DNA from 3 places in the Paenibacillus filicis genome. Region 1 is predicted to be linked to each of the others. Evidence: riboswitches for the same ligand, from Rfam matches in the RefSeq annotation. Region 1 holds a riboswitch; each other region holds the start of a gene.
What was found. A riboswitch is a leader RNA that binds a small molecule or an ion and turns the genes downstream of it on or off. The one in region 1 is predicted to bind cyclic di-GMP.
Positions count from the first base shown of each region.

Region 2: another riboswitch for cyclic di-GMP. It lies ahead of WMW72_RS35080 (PilZ domain-containing protein); the one in region 1 lies ahead of WMW72_RS00495 (hypothetical protein).
Region 3: another riboswitch for cyclic di-GMP. It lies ahead of WMW72_RS02030 (pyridoxal phosphate-dependent decarboxylase family protein); the one in region 1 lies ahead of WMW72_RS00495 (hypothetical protein).

Region 1 covers NZ_JBBPCC010000001.1:100,399-106,210, forward strand. Annotated here, with positions in the region: gene WMW72_RS00480 (MFS transporter) at 1-996, shown strand, start outside; gene WMW72_RS00485 (O-methyltransferase) at 1,124-1,771, opposite strand; gene WMW72_RS00490 (THUMP domain-containing class I SAM-dependent RNA methyltransferase) at 1,904-3,097, shown strand; gene WMW72_RS00495 (hypothetical protein) at 3,484-3,783, opposite strand; cyclic di-GMP riboswitch class I at 3,879-3,971, opposite strand; gene WMW72_RS00500 (MDR family MFS transporter) at 4,068-5,300, opposite strand; gene WMW72_RS00505 (YuzB family protein) at 5,452-5,673, opposite strand; gene WMW72_RS00510 (iron-sulfur cluster assembly accessory protein) at 5,703-5,812, opposite strand, start outside.
Region 2 covers NZ_JBBPCC010000044.1:8,541-14,352, reverse strand. Annotated here, with positions in the region: gene prfA (peptide chain release factor 1) at 1-210, opposite strand, end outside; gene ychF (redox-regulated ATPase YchF) at 307-1,407, opposite strand; gene WMW72_RS35080 (PilZ domain-containing protein) at 1,557-2,267, opposite strand; cyclic di-GMP riboswitch class I at 2,371-2,465, opposite strand; gene tadA (tRNA adenosine(34) deaminase TadA) at 2,765-3,232, shown strand; gene WMW72_RS35070 (hypothetical protein) at 3,321-4,505, opposite strand; gene WMW72_RS35065 (hypothetical protein) at 4,498-5,010, opposite strand; gene WMW72_RS35060 (RNA polymerase sigma factor) at 5,007-5,585, opposite strand; tRNA gene WMW72_RS35055 (tRNA-Arg) at 5,680-5,752, shown strand.
Region 3 covers NZ_JBBPCC010000001.1:437,101-442,912, forward strand. Annotated here, with positions in the region: gene WMW72_RS02025 (methyl-accepting chemotaxis protein) at 1-67, opposite strand, end outside; gene WMW72_RS02030 (pyridoxal phosphate-dependent decarboxylase family protein) at 135-1,805, opposite strand; cyclic di-GMP riboswitch class I at 1,896-1,980, opposite strand; gene WMW72_RS02035 (carbon-nitrogen hydrolase family protein) at 2,338-3,174, shown strand; gene WMW72_RS02040 (RraA family protein) at 3,167-3,775, shown strand; gene WMW72_RS02045 (ABC transporter substrate-binding protein) at 3,836-5,413, shown strand; gene WMW72_RS02050 (ABC transporter permease) at 5,456-5,812, shown strand, end outside.

The DNA of each region.
Region 1 (5,812 bases):
GGCCGCAAGGTCATGCTGTTGCGCTCCGGCTTCGGAATGGCCATCGTCATGGCGCTGATGGGCTTCGCAGGAACCGCCTGGCATCTGCTGCTGCTCCGTATGCTGAACGGCACGGTATCTGGCTTTGTCCCTGCAGGCGTAGCGCTGATGTCAGCCAATACGCCGCGGGAGAAGATGGGCTTCGCGATGGGAACGCTGCAGTCGGGAGCGGTTGCGGGCTCGATTCTTGGTCCGTTTATGGGCGGACTGATGGCGGAATGGGTCGGGTTCCGCCCGATCTTCTTCATCACGGGTGCACTGCTGTTCGCCGCTTCCATGCTCGCTGCCTGGCTGGTAAAAGAAAAGTTCGATGCCAAAGAAGCTGCCAGCAGACCGAGGCAGTCCATGCTCGCGAGCTTCAACGAGCTCCGGCTTACCCGTCAGCTGCCGTCGCTCTATGCCGTCACCTTCCTGATCCAATTCTCGCTGCTTAGCGTCCAGCCGCTGCTGCCCCTATTCGTTCAGAAGCTGCATGGCCAGGATGCTATGCTCGCCTTCTATGCCGGAATGGTCGGTTCCGTGACCGGACTGTCCAATATGGTCGCCTCGCCGATTCTCGGGCGAGTAGCTGACCGGATCGGTCCCGAGCGCATCCTGATCTTCTGTCTGGTCGGCGCCGCCATCGCGTCCGTGCCCCAAGCGCTCGTGCACAATGTATGGCAGCTGTTTGCGGCCCGTTTTTTTCTCGGCATCTTCCTCGGCGGGCTGCTCCCGACGGTCAATGCGCTGATCCGCAAGCATACGCCGTCCGGCATGGAAAGCCGCTCTTACAGCTTCAACTCCAGCGCGCTAAGTCTCGGCAACATGCTCGGACCCGTCGTCGGCGGAGCCGTCTCAGGTATCATCACCCTCCAGCAAATATTCCTGTTCTCCGGCGTGCTGCTGCTGATCAATGCATTTTGGGCCAATCGTTCGCTGGCGCCTATACGCAGTGAGGATTCCAGCTCCATTCCTTAATATAATTCGCACCAGACTTAGGATCTGACGTAATTCTTATCCATGACAGCAAACACTAAAAGCCCCGCTGTCCGCAGAAGCTTGGCTTCTACGGGCAGTGGGGCTTATGGCTCTCTTCTTCCGCTCTCTAGCTGCTTTCCTTCACTCTAGCGATAGCAAGCCCGTCATAAGCGGGCAGCATAACGCTGTCCAGCCGCGGGTCGGTAGCGATCCGCTCGTTGAACTCTCGCATTCTCGCAACCGCATTGCCCTGTTGGCTAGCATCCGTCGTCTTGCCGCGCATGAACGTATTGTCGCCTACGATCAGAGCTCCCGGGCGGGCCAGCTTCAGCGCCCATTCCAGATAGTTCGGATAATTACCCTTATCCGCATCGATGAAGAAAAAATCGAACTTCCGCCCTTCTTCCTCCAGCTGGCGTAAACTATCCTGTGCATCTCCGACCCGGTACTCTACCTGGTCGCCGAATCCCGCCATCCGCAGGTTGGCATGGGCCAGCTCTGCATACTCAGGTCTCAGCTCCAGCGATACGAGCCGGCCGGACTTGTCCAGTCCACGGGCGAGACAAACTCCGCTGTAGCCGCCGAGCACCCCGATCTCCAGCGCATCCGCCGCCCGCATGGACTTCACCAGCAGCGTCAGCAGTCGGCCGTACCCCGGGACGATCGAGATATCCCGAATCCCCTGCTCCAGGATGGAGGCAGTTACTTTATTCAGCACTTCATCCGGTCCAAACAAGCTCTCCGCGTATTGCTCTTGCGACACTTCATTCGTCATCTGCTCCAGCTCCTTCTCATCCCTTGCCTAGCGTCCTGTCGTTGTATATTCACCAGGAATCGCCTATACTAGTTTATTGTACGGCTTTATGTAAGGCCGTTCAACTCGTTTAATTCGGAGTGAACAACGACTATGTCTTCATCTTCACCTATTCAATTGATAGCAACCTCGCCGATGGGACTCGAGGCCGTCGTAGCACGGGAAGTACGGGAGCTCGGGTACGAGCAGGTCACTGTCGAGAACGGCCGTATCAACTACACAGGCGACCTGCTGGCGATCTGCCGCTCCAATCTGTGGCTGCGCACATCGGACCGCGTCCTGATCCGTATGGCCCAGTTCGAAGCGCGCTCCTTCGATGAACTGTTCGAAGGCGTCAAGGCGCTTCCGTGGGCAGACTGGATCCCCGAGGACGGCGAATTCCCGGTCGAGGGACGTTCCCATAAATCCCAGCTATCCAGCGTCCCCGCTTGTCAGGGCATCGTCAAGAAAGCCGTGGTCGAAAGCATGAAGCAGCGCTACGGCACAGAGTGGTTCCGCGAAACCGGAGGTCGCTACGTGATCGAGGTGTCGTTGCTGAACGATATCGCCACGATTACACTGGACACCACCGGCCCCGGACTGCACAAGCGGGGCTACCGTAAGATCGCGACCGAGGCTCCGCTCAAGGAAACGATGGCCGCAGCCATGGTGCTGCTCAGCCGCTGGCAGCCTCAGCAGCCTTTGTACGATCCGTTCTGCGGCTCAGGGACCATCCCTATCGAAGCCGCGATGATCGGCTGGAACCTGGCTCCGGGGCTGCGCCGCAGCTTCAATGCGGAGAGCTGGCCGATCATCGGCGAGGAGCTCTGGGAGCAAGCTCGCGAAGAAGCCTATGATTCGGTCAAGGACGATATCCCCCTGCAAATCGGCGGCTCGGATATCGACGGAGACGCGGTCGAGGTTGCGCTCGCCGCAGCCAAGTCAGCTGGTCTCGCCAAGGACTTGACGTTCAAGACGATTCCCGTAGCCAAGGCATTGCCTGCCGGCGAATATGGCTGCATCGTGACGAACCCGCCTTACGGCGAGCGGCTTGGCGATCAGAGCGAGGTCGAGAGGGCGCTGCGCCAGTTCGGTCAGATGTACAAGCAGCTCCCTACATGGTCGAGCTATCTGTTAAGTCCGAGCAAGCAGCTTGAGCATTACGTCGGACGCCACGCAGACAAGAAGCGCAAGCTGTTCAACGGGCGTATCGAGTGCAATCTGTTCCAGTTCTTCGCACCGGGCGGCCTTTACGGCTGGCGCAAAGACGGAGAGAAGCAGGAAGCAGCCAAAGACAGCGACAACTAGCATTCGGTTCTATTAGCAGCCTGAGCAGCTACGGAACTCCACGCAAAAAGCCTTCATCTCCCGGAATTCCGGAGTCACGATGAAGGCTTTTTGCTTATTTTCCATTCGCACACTATTTACCCTCGGCACACGCAGCGCTAGGCCGACCCGAGCGTCTCCCTGGAATACGGCCTGATTGTCCGTACGCTTAAGCTCGCTGGAGTGATGATCGAGCCACAGTCCTTGCTAATCCTTGGATGTACAAATGATAATCTTTGCTCCCTCAGGATACATTAGCTCCCCGGCATTCACTGCAATAACAAAAACGACCCAGCCACCGGCAAGCGGCTGTTCCCAGACGGAATGGACTCTGCAAGTGACGGGTCGATGGACATGCAGAATTCGGATCAGGCGTGATTCAGCTTTTGCGGCTTGCACATCAGATAATCGAACAACGGAAGGAACAGATCCTGATCGGCTTCACATTGGATGGACAGCTTGACTTTGCCCTCCCAATAGAACGTCAGCATCTGACGGCTCCGTCCACGGATCATCTCCACGTCCCAGCTTGGGGCGGTCAGGTCGTACACCTCATTGTTTACGAACAGCCGCGGGCCTTCCTGAGACAAAAACACGCCGATAAAATCGCTACCGATCTTTGTATAAAAGCCTTGTTTATTCATAATACTGCGTTCCTGATTCAACATCGGTTTAATCCTCCTTGCTGTTTACGCCAAAACGACTCCCCGTGTTCAGGCACAGGAGTCGCTTTCTGAATATCGTTCAGGAATCGCTCCGTTCCTTCGGTAGCTGGCTGGCATCGCGCTTCCTTCATGCGCCTAAGCCCCTGTAGCTTTGCGTCCGCAGGCTTTCGCCTGGTTTGCCCTTATCGAGTACGTTCAATCGTTTTACCGCTCAACATTCTTTATTAAGAATAAAAGATCAGGACCTTTGTATATATAATTCTTTATGACTATTTTCAGGAATTATGTCAGGACTTTCGAATTATTTTGTGGAATTGAAATCCTTTCCAATATAAATAAAGTCCTGCCAGCGTAACTCCTGCGATAGTCGCAAACATAGGTCCTCCCCCCCACTCCGCCAGCAAGTAGCCTCCCAGCACAGGCCCGATAAAATGGCCGAGATTGGAGAATGATTGCGCGCCGTAGTAAGTCCCGCGCATGCCGTCAGGTGCGAGCCGGTCGATCAGCACATTGGCCGCCGGATAATTTAGAACTTCTCCGATCGTAAACACGAACATCGACAGCAGGAACAGCAGCGTATTGTCTGCGATCGCATATCCCAGATCACCCAGCGCAAACATGGCCCCGCCCGTCACGATGGCCGTCAGAGGCCCGCGCTTCTCCGACCAGCGCGTCAGCGGCACTTGCAGCACGACAACTGTCACCGCATTGAGACTCATCAGCCATGCAAACAGCATAGCTCCGTCTGCTACACTCTGGGACACATACTGCGACAAGGTGGCCATCATCTGGGAGTACCCGATAGCGGCAATAATCCCTCCCCCGATGTAATAACGGAAAATTCGGTCTCTCGCAATAATCTTCCAGGCTGAGGCTACGGTTGCGCCTGTGCGGGTCTCCCCTTCGATCTTGGTAATCCCGAATACGTTCAGCAGGATATACAGAATCACCGTGTACGCCAGATAGATGCAGGAGGTGATCAGGAACGGCAGCCATGCCTCGAAGGCACCCAGGAAAGCGCCGAGAAGCGGGCCCACCGCTACCCCGATATTGATCGCCAGATAGCGCAGGGAAAACACCCGGAGCCGCTTCTCCTTGGGCGTAACATCCGCCATTAGCGCCTGAGATACGGGCTCGTACAAGGAGCGGCATAGCCCGTTCAGCATATTCAGCAGCATGAAGGCAATCGGGGCCTTGGCGGCTGCAAATCCCCCGAAGACGACGACCCAGCCGACCAACGCCACCATCATGATGACCTTGCGTCCCAGCCGGTCCGACAACGCCCCTCCGATAAATCCCCCGAACGTTCCCGCGAGCGAACCCAGACCTATGATCATCCCGATCAGCACCGGGCTGAGATCGGACTCCCGCGATAAATAGATGGCCAGGAAGGGCATGCTCATGGAAGATGCGGTGCGCGCCAGTACAGTACCTACGAGCAGCACATGTACGATGGGATGGTAATCTTGCCAGAACCGTGTTATCCGGTATCGGCTATTGCGGAACATCGATTCCAGCATTAGGTAAAACTCCTTTTATTAACCTAGGGTAAAATACATACAGTGACTTATTATACATCATGCCTGCCATTACCGATAGACTATTTCTATCTTTACATGCATGCCAAAAAAATCCCCGAAAGCCTACGCCTCGGGGATTTGGTATATATTTCTATTTTATATACTTACTTGCTTTCTTAATGACCTCATCCTCAGTTGGAGCGGTCACATACCGGCCGTTGACGAAGATGAACGCAAATCTGGTGCAAGGTCCGCAATACGACTTGCAGCCCACCTTGATCTCGGCGTCGGGGGCCAGCTTCTGCAGCTTGGGCAGTGTAGTCTTCATTCTCATGTTCTTGCACTTGTCGCAAACGCGTATATCGTTAGCCATGCGGCCATCCCTTTCTTAGCGCGGCCTAATCAATGGTCCCCGTGATTGCCCTTGCTTGGATTCGTAACTGCAAATCCTTCTTCCGGTACGTAGAAATAGTCCACTCGAATGCCATCTAACATCGGCTCGTCCTTCTGCA
Region 2 (5,812 bases), on a different contig from region 1:
GTCCAGCTTTTCGTTCAGCATCGCGCGGGCAGCCTCATACTGCTCCATCACGCTCTTATATTCTATGAACGTATCGTACGTTTCCTGCAGATCAGACTGTTCCTTCGAATACTCCCGAAGCTTCTTGGAATCTCCCGCAACGTCGGGGTCGCACAGAAGCTCGCTCAGCTTCTCATAACGGTCAGCCAATGCTTGTAACCGGTCCAACATATGTCATCCATCCTTTCGTTTCTCACGTTTATCGAATCAAGCGACCGACTTGTCTCCTCTACCCCACCATCGCTGCACAAGCGGCTGCCTGCCCGGCTAAACGTTGAAACGGAAATGCATGACGTCGCCGTCTTGTACAACGTACTCCTTGCCTTCAAGTCTCATCAGGCCCTTTTCCTTGGCCGCATTCATAGAGCCGGAACCGGTAAGAGCCTCATAACCGACAACCTCCGCCCGGATAAAGCCGCGCTCGAAGTCCGTATGAATAACCCCTGCCGCCTGAGGAGCCTTCATCCCCTTGCGGATCGTCCAGGCGCGAACCTCCTGCACGCCGGCCGTAAAATACGTATACAACCCAAGCAGCTTGTAAGCACCACGGATCAAGCGGTTCAAGCCCGACTCCGTCAGACCCAGCTCATCGAGGAACATCTGCTTATCTTCGCCTTCCAGCTCGGCGATTTCCGATTCTACCTTCGCACTGATCGGCACTACCTCTGCGCCTTCCAGTGCTGCATATTCGCGCACCTTCTGCACATAAGGATTACCTTCCGCGTCAGCTACTTCCGCTTCGCTTACATTGGCCGCATACAGCACCGGCTTCATCGTCAGCAGATGCAGATCACGGATCAGCAGCTTCTCATCATCATTCAGCTCGACGCTGCGCGCCGGCTTGTCGTTGTAGAGCGCTTCTTTGATCCTCTCCAGACACTCCACTTCCTGGGCGTACTTCTTGTCGCCGCCCTTCATGTTTTTGCGGGAGCGGTCGATGCGTTTCTCTACCGAATCCACGTCAGCTAGGATCAGCTCGAGATTAATCGTCTCGATGTCGCTGATCGGATCTACCTTGCCCGATACGTGCGTGATGTTCTCGTCCTGGAAGCAGCGCACCACTTGAACGATCGCATCGACCTCGCGGATATGGGCGAGGAACTTGTTCCCGAGCCCTTCTCCCTGGCTTGCGCCTTTGACCAGCCCAGCAATGTCCACGAATTCAAAAGCCGTCGGAACAATGCTCTTCGGCTGAACAATGTCGGCCAGCTTGCCCAGGCGCTCATCTGGCACCTCGACAATACCTACATTCGGATCTATCGTACAAAACGGATAATTGGCGGACTCCGCGCCAGCCTGCGTAATAGCGTTGAACAGCGTAGACTTGCCGACGTTAGGCAAACCGACGATTCCACAAGAAAGACCCATGTATGGACAACTCCTTAATAGACTCAAACACGATATTTCATTCCTGACATTATATTATATCCTAAAACCAGCCGCTGTGTCATCCTCCCCATAGCAAATACCCTCTTTCTGGAGAAAGAAGGCACTTGTTTGTTGGCCGTAGGTTCATGCTATTTAAAAAACCGTCTCGACCTAGTAGACTCCTTCGAGCTGAAGTGCTGTTCGACCTGCTTCTTCAATACAAACGCTCGCAGGGAGTTAGCCTTCTCAAACGGCATATCCATATAGCGGGCTCCATAATAAACGCCTGACTCGCCAGGCTCCGACCGGATGATTTGCAGCTGACAGGATACCTCAAAGCCAAGGTCCAGCTTAACCTCAGCCGTTGTCATCGTATCCAGCTTCAGATTCGATTGCAGGATAAATCCGACTCCGCTCACACTCACATTCCGGATATCCAGCGACAGCTCTTCCTCAAGCTCCTGCTCTTTCCCGTCCTCGTGCCGAATTGCCAGCAATTGCCCGTTATGCTCCACGGCAACCCGGGGATTTTCACGCTTCTCGGCAAATCGTTTCTGATTTTGCGGAGGATTAATGACCATGAGCGCCCCGTGATCCTTGGCAACCACAGTGGAGTGGAACGTATAGACCCCTCCGGGCGAATATACCGTCAGTTTGACAACATCGCCCAGATCGAACGCCTTGTAGTCCGACATCTCAATCTCGACAATATCCCCTTCGGCATAAGTAAGTATTCCCGTTGAAACAAACTCCTTCTTCTCGACGACGGTACGGCTGTTCAGCAGAATGCCGCTGGTGCTGCGGTATGCATCTTGCATGAACTCATAGGAAAGCTTTCCGTTATTGGCGGCTTTGGACATAGCTGCACCGTCCCTCCCTTTTCATTGCTCGCAGACAACGCAAAAAAGCCGTCTTTCGTATGCCGAGATGACAGCCTGTTCACCGGGAGGTACGGTACGTACATTCGGCGGCCAGGCTATCGTAGCCTCCTGGTTGGGGAGGACCTTAGACCCTAAGCTTTGCGTCCCTGCCTTTCGACAGGTTTGCCAGAAACAAACGAATGATATAGACTTTGTGATTACGAACCGTTACTAGGTGTTGGGTATTTATACCTAGTCTATTACCCTTATTATATAAAGTTGCCAACTGGCTGGCAACTTTATTTTCTGTACAGAAATTATTAACAAATCCTCAGATATGTGGATAACTTTTCAAAACCCAAAGATTCTTGCTTGAATTGCCCATTTTATCTACAATGGATAAGTATATCACATTAATTATCCACAACCTTATCCACAGCTTGTGTGTAACGAATATTTGTTCGATTTTATGAATTCCTTGTAAAGAGGTGGCCGTGTTGGAAGGCATTGAGATTCATCAACGATTTATGCGGGCCGCTATGGAGGAAGCACGCAAGGCAGAGGCGCTGCTTGAGGTGCCGATCGGAGCCGTCATCGTACGTAACGGGGAAATCATAGGCAGGGGCCACAATGTGCGGGAAACCGCCAAGGATCCGCTGGGACATGCAGAGCTCCTGGCGATCAGAGAGGCCAGTCAGCATCTGGATGCCTGGCGGCTGCTGGAGTGTACGCTCTATGTGACCCTGGAGCCTTGTCCGATGTGTGCAGGAGCCATTGTCCAATCCCGGATACCGCTCGTCGTCTACGGGACGACAGACCCCAAGGCCGGGTGCGCCGGCACCTTGATGAACCTGCTGCAAGAAGAGCGTTTCAATCACAGGGTCGAGGTTATTCCGAATGTGCTTCAGGAGGAATGCTCCAGTATGCTCACCCAATTTTTCCGCAAGCTGCGGGGGAAAGCATGACGGAGCCACAGTTACCCTGACAGCCAGAAGAACAAAAAAACCCGAGATGCGGCGTTTGTCCGCATCCCGGGTTTTTCTATATCTCCCCTTATTTCTTCTGTGCCTTTCTCAGAAGGAAAAAGCCTCCTCCGATCAACAGTGCAGCAACCACGAAGGTTTGAAAATAATTATGATACCAGTTGATCACCCGGTGAAGGGCCTCTCGTGACAGCCACAGCTGAAGCGCGCTCATTAAGAATTGATCGATCAGATAGTAACCGCCAAGCACAAGCAACCCATATCCGACCCAGCGCTGTCTCTTGGCCAGCCACTCTACCAGCGGAACATCCTCCAGCGGCTCCCGGCCGGAACGGGAGATCTGCTGCAGCGCATCGAAGAAGCTGTAAAACCATAGAATCGGGATAAAAAAGAGAAACAAAGTTAGGCGAAGCGCATCCAGAAAATACACGCTGAACAGGAAGGCAGCCATAAACTGCAGCCCGCGTTTTTGCAGGCCCAGGTACATGTGCCCTGCACCGGGGAATATCGAAAGCACCAGTGCAAGCGTCTTATTCTTCTTGCCGGATTCCCTTCCCTGCTGGAAGTCCTCGAAGAACGTCTGATCGACCAGCCGTTCCCCTCTGGCACTCTTGTTGAGCTGCTGTACGCAGTCGAACATGCTGTACAGCCAGATGATCGGCAGCGCCCCCAGGAGCAGCATGAAGCCTCCCCTGCTGGTAGTGGCCGTCAGAAATGCCGTGATTATCCCAAGACCGAAGAATAAGGCCAGAAAGGCCAAGCCCCGCTGCATCAAGCCAAGATGAAAATGTCCAAGCCCGGGCAGAAAAGAGAGGAAGATCGTGAAATAACGGTCTTTGCCAGGATAAGGAGGGTAGTATTCGCCCTGAGGTGTTCTATAGGGCTCGTAAGGCCCCCCTGGACCACTTGGTCTCTCCCGCCCAGTTACATGCTCATCTGTATACGGAGGGCCTGAAGGGCCGTATCCCCGGTTCCATGAAGCCGGATCTCCGTACCCCGGATATGGCGAAGACAAGCGATTCAACGATCGTACCACATCGAAGATATTAACTAGCCAGACCAGGAAGCCGAAGGCCGCAACGACCAGTCCATACTCGATCTCGCGCGAGAACCCCAAAAGCAGGGATAGTAAGAAAGCTCCACCGAATACGACGCCGAATATCAACCCTCTCAACGTGCGGCCTATATACAAATGTCCAAATCCGGGAATCAACGACAGTAAAAAAGCAACGGTAGGGCTTTTGAAGTTATTCATCCCGTTTCCCTCTTCTTTCTTCTTGTTTCGGCTTAGGCTGCAGTGCGGCGATTAGTCCTACGGTTTGCTCCATCAGTTGTTCGGACCAGGAGGGAGGGTGCTGTTTCATCCAGTCTGAAGCATTGGCATCCCAAGCACTTGCCTGCTGCGTGAAGATCTGGAACACCCCGGAGCCCATCAGGATCAAGGTGATGGCCGCGGCGACCGTGTAGTGAAAGACCGGGTGGCGCATCCAGCTTCGCCGCTTGTCAGAGCAACCTTTCGCCTCCTTGGAGGAGGAGATAGATGCCTGAGCGGTCTGCTCCGCCCAGTGAAGCATAGCCGTTTCAGCAAATACATCCATATCGGGCACAGGCAAGCTTTCGGACATTTGCTCTACACAACGGAGATACACGTCCAGACATGCGTCGCAAGTCAGCAGGTGATGGTCACAGCGTTCGCGATCGTCCGGACCTAGCCTGTCCTCTGTGTACAGCCTCCATACGTTTTCCGGCATATGTGTCATTCCCGATCCTCCTCCTCCCAGGCTTTGCGTAAATATTGCTTAGCTCGATATAACTTGGACTCCACCGTCTTCAAAGCAATTCGTTGTTCCTCGGCGATTTGCTGGTAGGACTTCTCCTCCATGTAAAAAGCGTAGACAACCTGTCTGTAATGCTCCGGCAATTGGTTCACGTAATCGCGTATCAGGTCCCGCTTCTCACGCGCCAGCACAGCTTCTTCCACCGGCTGACTGAACGTAGCTGCAACCTGCTCCAGCTCTCCCCATTCTGCCGTAAGCTGCTCCTTCTTCCGATCCTTCGATCTTTTATAATCGATCGCTTTATTAACGGCAATTCTTGTGATCCAAGATTTAAAGCCCTGGTACCGGTATTGAGGGAGAGACGCGAAGATATTCATCAGCGCTTCCTGTGTGACGTCTTCAGCATCCTTAGCTGAATGAAGCACGCCGTACACCGCCTGGTACAAATAACGCCCATACCGGTTGACAAGCTCGCTAAACGCATCCCGGTCTCCGGCTACCATGCGCGCAATCCAAGCTTCCTCCGTAATCGTCTCCCCCTCCTTTCCTACTGGCATAGACGTAGGCAACCCCGACAAACCCTGCACAAGCGAAGAAAAAATGAGTAGAACTTTATTCCATACACACGGTATGGTATAATGACGTTGATTTGTTTCCGTAGCTCAACAGGATAGAGCAGTCCTCTCCTAAAGGACAGATAGAGGTTCGAGTCCTCTCGGGGACGTCACAGATACACCGAAAGAGCCTGCACACGATGAAGATCGTGAAGCAGGCTCTTTGTCAT
Region 3 (5,812 bases), 340 kb from region 1:
TGATCATAAATTCGGACACGGAAAAGACGGCGCAGATTAGCAGCACCAATAGTAGAATGCTGCTCATTATCTTCACCGAGATCCGCCCGCGAAACCTGTTCCCTATCGTAGTCTGACCTTGCTGTAGCAACTCATTACCTCCCGCTTGTCATAGGTGCTTGGGCATATTCTTCATAAACCTGTGCGATGTGTTCCTTCAAATACTCAACAATATCGTGAACATGCCTCGTCTCCGTATATGGAGAGATGACGAAAATCTTGGTCGCATATAAAGCAACAGGACCTCCATCCACGGTCGGCACCATCAGATGCTTCTTCGTATCGCCGAAAAAGATCCGGTCGCGTCCACGTCCCAGGATTTCAAACAACCGCTCGTTAAACCGGTTGTTTCTATCGATTTCCTGAAGAGTGCATCTCCCCGAAACTTCCGACTGAAAGCCTGGCCGACTATCCGGATAAATCCGGAATAGCGTAACGATCCCGGGATTGTCGGGATTCGCGATCTCGATCTGAGGAATTTGCCGGATCAGGGCTTCCCGGAACGCCAGATTCACCTCGACCAATTGAGCCAGCAGCCGCTGATAGCCTTGCATGCCGAACGCCAGCAGAGCGCTGTAGATGCTGATGGAGCTGGCCATACGCGAGCATTCCAGCGTGTATCCGGTATGATAGTCTCCATATCCCCGATGTCCGACATAAGGCGTTTCATCCGGATGCAAATCGACGAGCCTAAGGTCCGCGGCATCCTTAACCAGGAATAAGCTTGTCAAGTATGGAGTCTGCCCGAGCTTCTGAAAATCGAAGCAAAGCGAATCCGCATAATGCAAATGTCTCATCCTGCTCCCAATGGCATGCAGTGCCTGTGCCACATCGGGCTTCAGTTCCAGGGGATTGGCTTCAAAATCGTAGTCGTTAAAGAACGCAAAGAATCCGCCCAGCGCGGAATCCGCATGAATATGCGGTCGGCGCAACCCGTACCTGAGCGCTACTTCCGCAGAAGCCGCGTAGATGTGCTCCACATCGTCTATGCCCATCGCATCCGTCGTTCCTGTCGTCGCCACGATGTAAACCGGGATGCCGCCCCGTGCGATGACCTCCTCCATTTTGCGGCGCAAATCGTTCACATCCATGGAGCTATCGGTTGTCGTACGGACCTTGATCAGGTTGTCGCTGCCAATCCCGCACGCTTCCATCGATTTGAACAAGCTGTAATGGGCCGAGTCGGAGCAGAACGCATACAAGTGATCAGGAACGCCTTTGCGTAAAGCATCGGGAGCAACTTTAGCTATCGCAAGCCGCAAGCCTGAGAATACGGCCCCTTGCCCGCCCCAGGTCGTGTAGCCCCCGCTTTTCAGTGCATCGTACCCGATGAGCTTGGACATCATGCTGATGACTTTCACTTCCGCTTCAGCTCCGGCAGGCCCGTACACGTCCCATAGATTATTTCCGTTTACCATAAATGCCGCAATCATGCCCAGAATTCCGGGGGTGCTCGCCATCGGCAATATATTCGTCAAAAAATATTTCGTGTGATACGGGTGGTTATGCAGCAATTTCAAAAGCTCGGTATTGACTTGCTCCAAAGGTATGCTATCCGCTGGAATCGAGCTGCTTCGAATGAGATCATTGTAGAAGTTTCCGGCTCGTGATTTATCTCCTTTCAAATTAACTCCGTCGGGATTTTTGAGTTCATCCACCCCTTTGATAATTTGTTCGATCAGCTCCAGAAGCATGTGGCGCCCCTGCGGGTTGCCATCCTCACTTGGGAATAACTGCTGTACAGTCGCAAGACTTCTCTCTGTCATGGCTCTCTCTCCTCTCTATTAGTCACGGTCTACCCGAATAATAAAAAAAGGTGAACATGGGACGGAATGCCCACACTTCACCAATTACGACCATGCAACTGGCTGACTTATCCTGGGGGATGAAGTCCCTATAGCTTTGCGTCCCTATCTTTCAATAGGTTTGCCTGACTATTTAGTTTGCAAGAGAACTATATTTCGGCAAAAAATGACAAATTGCCGCTTTCCAAGTTCGAGATAAAGTATATTATATTCCCAGAAAGAAGGCAACATAATTTACCATAAATTTAACTACCTGTATAATTAGTATTTTTGTACTGCTTGGATCGAGCTTACACCAGGAAACCCAGTCAAACCTGCTGCTGAATAAGAAATGCTTTAAATTAAAGTTTTCTATCAATTGATTGAATTTATCTATTTTACCGTTTATTGACTATTTCAAAGCGGCAGTGTTACTATTACGACATTAATCCCTATATTTCGCATAGAATTAATTATATTTATTCGTAGAGGGATTAAATAGGGAGGAAGCATCATGTCATTTCAACTAGTTATGGCCCAGCTAGGGTCGACGGACGACAAGCAGGTTAACCTGAACAAGGCGGAACAAGCACTAAGTGAAGCTGTGGGGGTCCATCACGCGGATATTGTCGTTTTTCCCGAGGTTTTTATGAGCTATTTTGCCGTAGGGACGCCACGAGAGGTCAAGCTGCAGGACGCGGAGAAACTGGACGGCCTTTTTGTAACGGGCATGAGGGAGTTGTCCAGGAAATACGGCGTTTGGACGATTTTCGGGATGAGAGAGCCCTCCGAGGATCCACAGGATGACCGAGTTTATAATTCTGTAGTCATTGTGGATGCGGCCGGAGAGATTGTGAGCACATATCGGAAGACGCATCTATACGATGCATTCGGGGCCAAGGAATCTGTCAGTATTAAGCCTGGAGATTCATTGTTCCACCCAGTTAAGACACCATTCGGCACGATCGGGCTGCTGGTCTGCTATGAGCTGCGATTTCCGGAGATATCCCGCTACCAAGCGGTACATGGAGCCGATGTAATCATCGTGCCATCTGGCTGGGTCCGGGGTCCGCTCAAAGAAAAGCATTGGCTCCATCTGGTGACCACCCGAGCGCTGGAGAACACCGCTTTCGTCGTCGCGTGCAACCAGGTCAATGATTTCTATATTGGACAAAGTCTTATTGTAGACCCGATGGGCGTGGCTGTGGCGCAAGGGGATGAAACGGAGTCCTTGATTCCTTACCGCATCGACCTGGACCGGGTGCAGGAAGTTCGGACGAAGCTTCCGTCCCACGTGCACTTGAGACCCGAACTATACCATGCGAAGGTTGGGAGCGAGACTCATGTTTAACGTTCAACCGAGAGTAGAAGGCGTCACACAGCCATTGCTGGACTTGTACCGCGAGATTAGCCCGTCCACGATCGGACATCTGACTGACTTCGGATTTGTCAAAGGGCTGCAGCCGTTGGCAAGACCCCTCCGCATCCTAGGTAATGCTCTGACGGTACGCATTCCTCATATCGATTCGACGGCTATACGTCATGCTTTAGAGCTTGCCCAGCCTCATGATGTGATCGTCGTGGATATGTCCGGGGATGAAGATCGGGCTTGCTGGGGTGAGTTTATCACCTACGCAGCGATAAGCAAGCAGGTTGCCGGCGCTGTGATTTCGGGCTGCGTAACGGATGTTCGCGCCATTGAGAAGGTCGGATTTCCGGTATTTGCGAAGGGAATCAGCGCATTAACGACCCGTTCTCTGCAGCTGGAGGGGGAAGTGAACACGACGGTTAGCATCGGCGGGGTAAGCATTCATCCCGGTGATTTGATCGTGGGCGATGATGATGGGATATTCGTCATTAACCCAAGAGATGCCCATGACATCGGGAGCGTGGCGCTGGACAAACAGGCCAAAGAAGCTATCCGCAGGAAGGAATTGGGCTACGACCTATAACCAGATTGAAGTAAACCTAATCACGCTACTGTGTTGTACATAGACAAGGGAGGATTTCATATGAATAGAAAACTTCGATGGAGCATGGCCGGCCAGATCGCGCTCGCCATGTCCTTGCTTTTATCCGCCTGCAGCTCTCCAAATGCCGCATCCACTCCTTCGTCGTCTCCCGCTTCAGGGAAAGCGGCAGAGGCCGTGAAGGCCAAGCCTCTGACCATTGCTTTGACCGGAGATGCAACAAGCCTGGATCCGCAGAATGCTTCGGATTCCATTTCCTCTCTGGTGACGTATCAAATCTTTGACCGGCTCGTTACGTTTAACGACAAGCTGGACATCGTTCCCCAATTAGCGGAAAGCTGGACCCATTCCAAGGACGGCAAGGAATGGACGTTCCAGCTGCGCAAAGGAGTGAAGTTTCAGGATGGTACACCGCTGAATGCCGAAGCCGTCAAGACCAGCTTTGAGCGCGTTGCGGATAAAAGCAAAAAACTGTCCCAATATACGCTCGTAGGACAGTTCATCGACAGCATAACGACCAATGGCGAATCGGAAGTCGTCTTTCATCTGAAGGCTCCGCAAGCCGCTTTGTTAAATAATCTTGCCGTGTCCCCCAGCGGCATCCTGAGTCCCAAATCCATTAAAGAAAATGAAGCGGGAATCTCCAAAAACCCGGTAGGCACCGGTCCTTTCCAATTGAAAGCATGGACGCCAGGGAATGAGCTCGTGCTTGAACCGAACCCGCATTATTGGGGGGATAAGCAGCAGGTAAGCTCGGTTACGTTCCGGACGGTTCCCGAGAATTCGGCGCGCGTCATTATGCTAGAATCCGGAGAAGCCGATGTCATCGAGAAGGTTCCGAATTCTGAGGTCGCAAGACTGGAAAAAAACAGCTCGCTGACGGTCCATTCCAGACTGACCAATCGTGTATTGTATATCGGAATTAACACGACCAATGCTCCGTTTAACGATGTCAAGGTTCGCAAGGCGTTAAATGCAGCGATCGATCGGGATACGTTGATCAATAAGCTGTATGAGGGACGCGTCAAGCCGGCAACTTCCTTCATCGCTCAACATACATTCGGCTATAGCAACGTGGGCCAATATACGTTTAGTCCGGAGCAAGCCAATCAATGGCTGCAGGAGGCCGGTGTGAAGCCAGGCACGCCGCTGCGCATTATTTTGGCAGGCAACACCGTTCAAGACCGGCCTGCCGCAGAATTTGTTCAGAACAGTCTGCAAAAGATAGGCTTCAAGGCCGAACTGAAGGTGCTTGAATTAGGCGCTTATCTCGAAGCTCTCAAAGATCCTAAAAATTATGATTTATTCGTAAGGGGAGCCTCCTCCACAACAGGGGATGCGGATACTTTGCTTCGGGACAGCTTCTTCTCGACCAGTACTTCCAATTATGCTCACTACACGAATCCGGAGGTAGACAAACTGCTGAAGGAAAGCGGAGAACAGGTCAACAAAGAAGAACGGCAAAAACTATACGCCACTGTGCAAAAAATCGTCAAGGAAGACGCTCCGTGGATTCCTCTGCATGAAGATTTGGCATATGTCGGATTATCCAAGAAAGTCCAAGGCATTACCTTCCTTCCGACGCTCTTCTGGGATTTGCGCAATGTGAAGGTTCAGTAAGCACGGAGCTGGCGGGATTCGGGACCAAGGAGGTGGCGCAGCTTGTATAGTTACATAGGAAAACGGATCCTGCAGATCATTCCAACCTTGCTGGGGGTTTCTATCTTTTGCTTTACCCTGATTCATCTGATCCCCGGCGACCCTGCCCATCTGATCGCCGGGATGGATGCAAGTCCGGGTGAGGTTGACATCGTCAGAGAACGGCTGGGGCTTGATATGCCCCTGTATGAGCAATATTGGAACTATCTGTCCCACCTGCTTCGGGGAGATTTGGGGATTTCGTTAAAAACGGAACGACCTGTGCTTCAAGAAATTATGACGAGATTCCCCAGTACGATCCAACTGACGGTGATGTCCACTATAGTGACCATCATCATCGGATTATTGGCCGGTATCGTG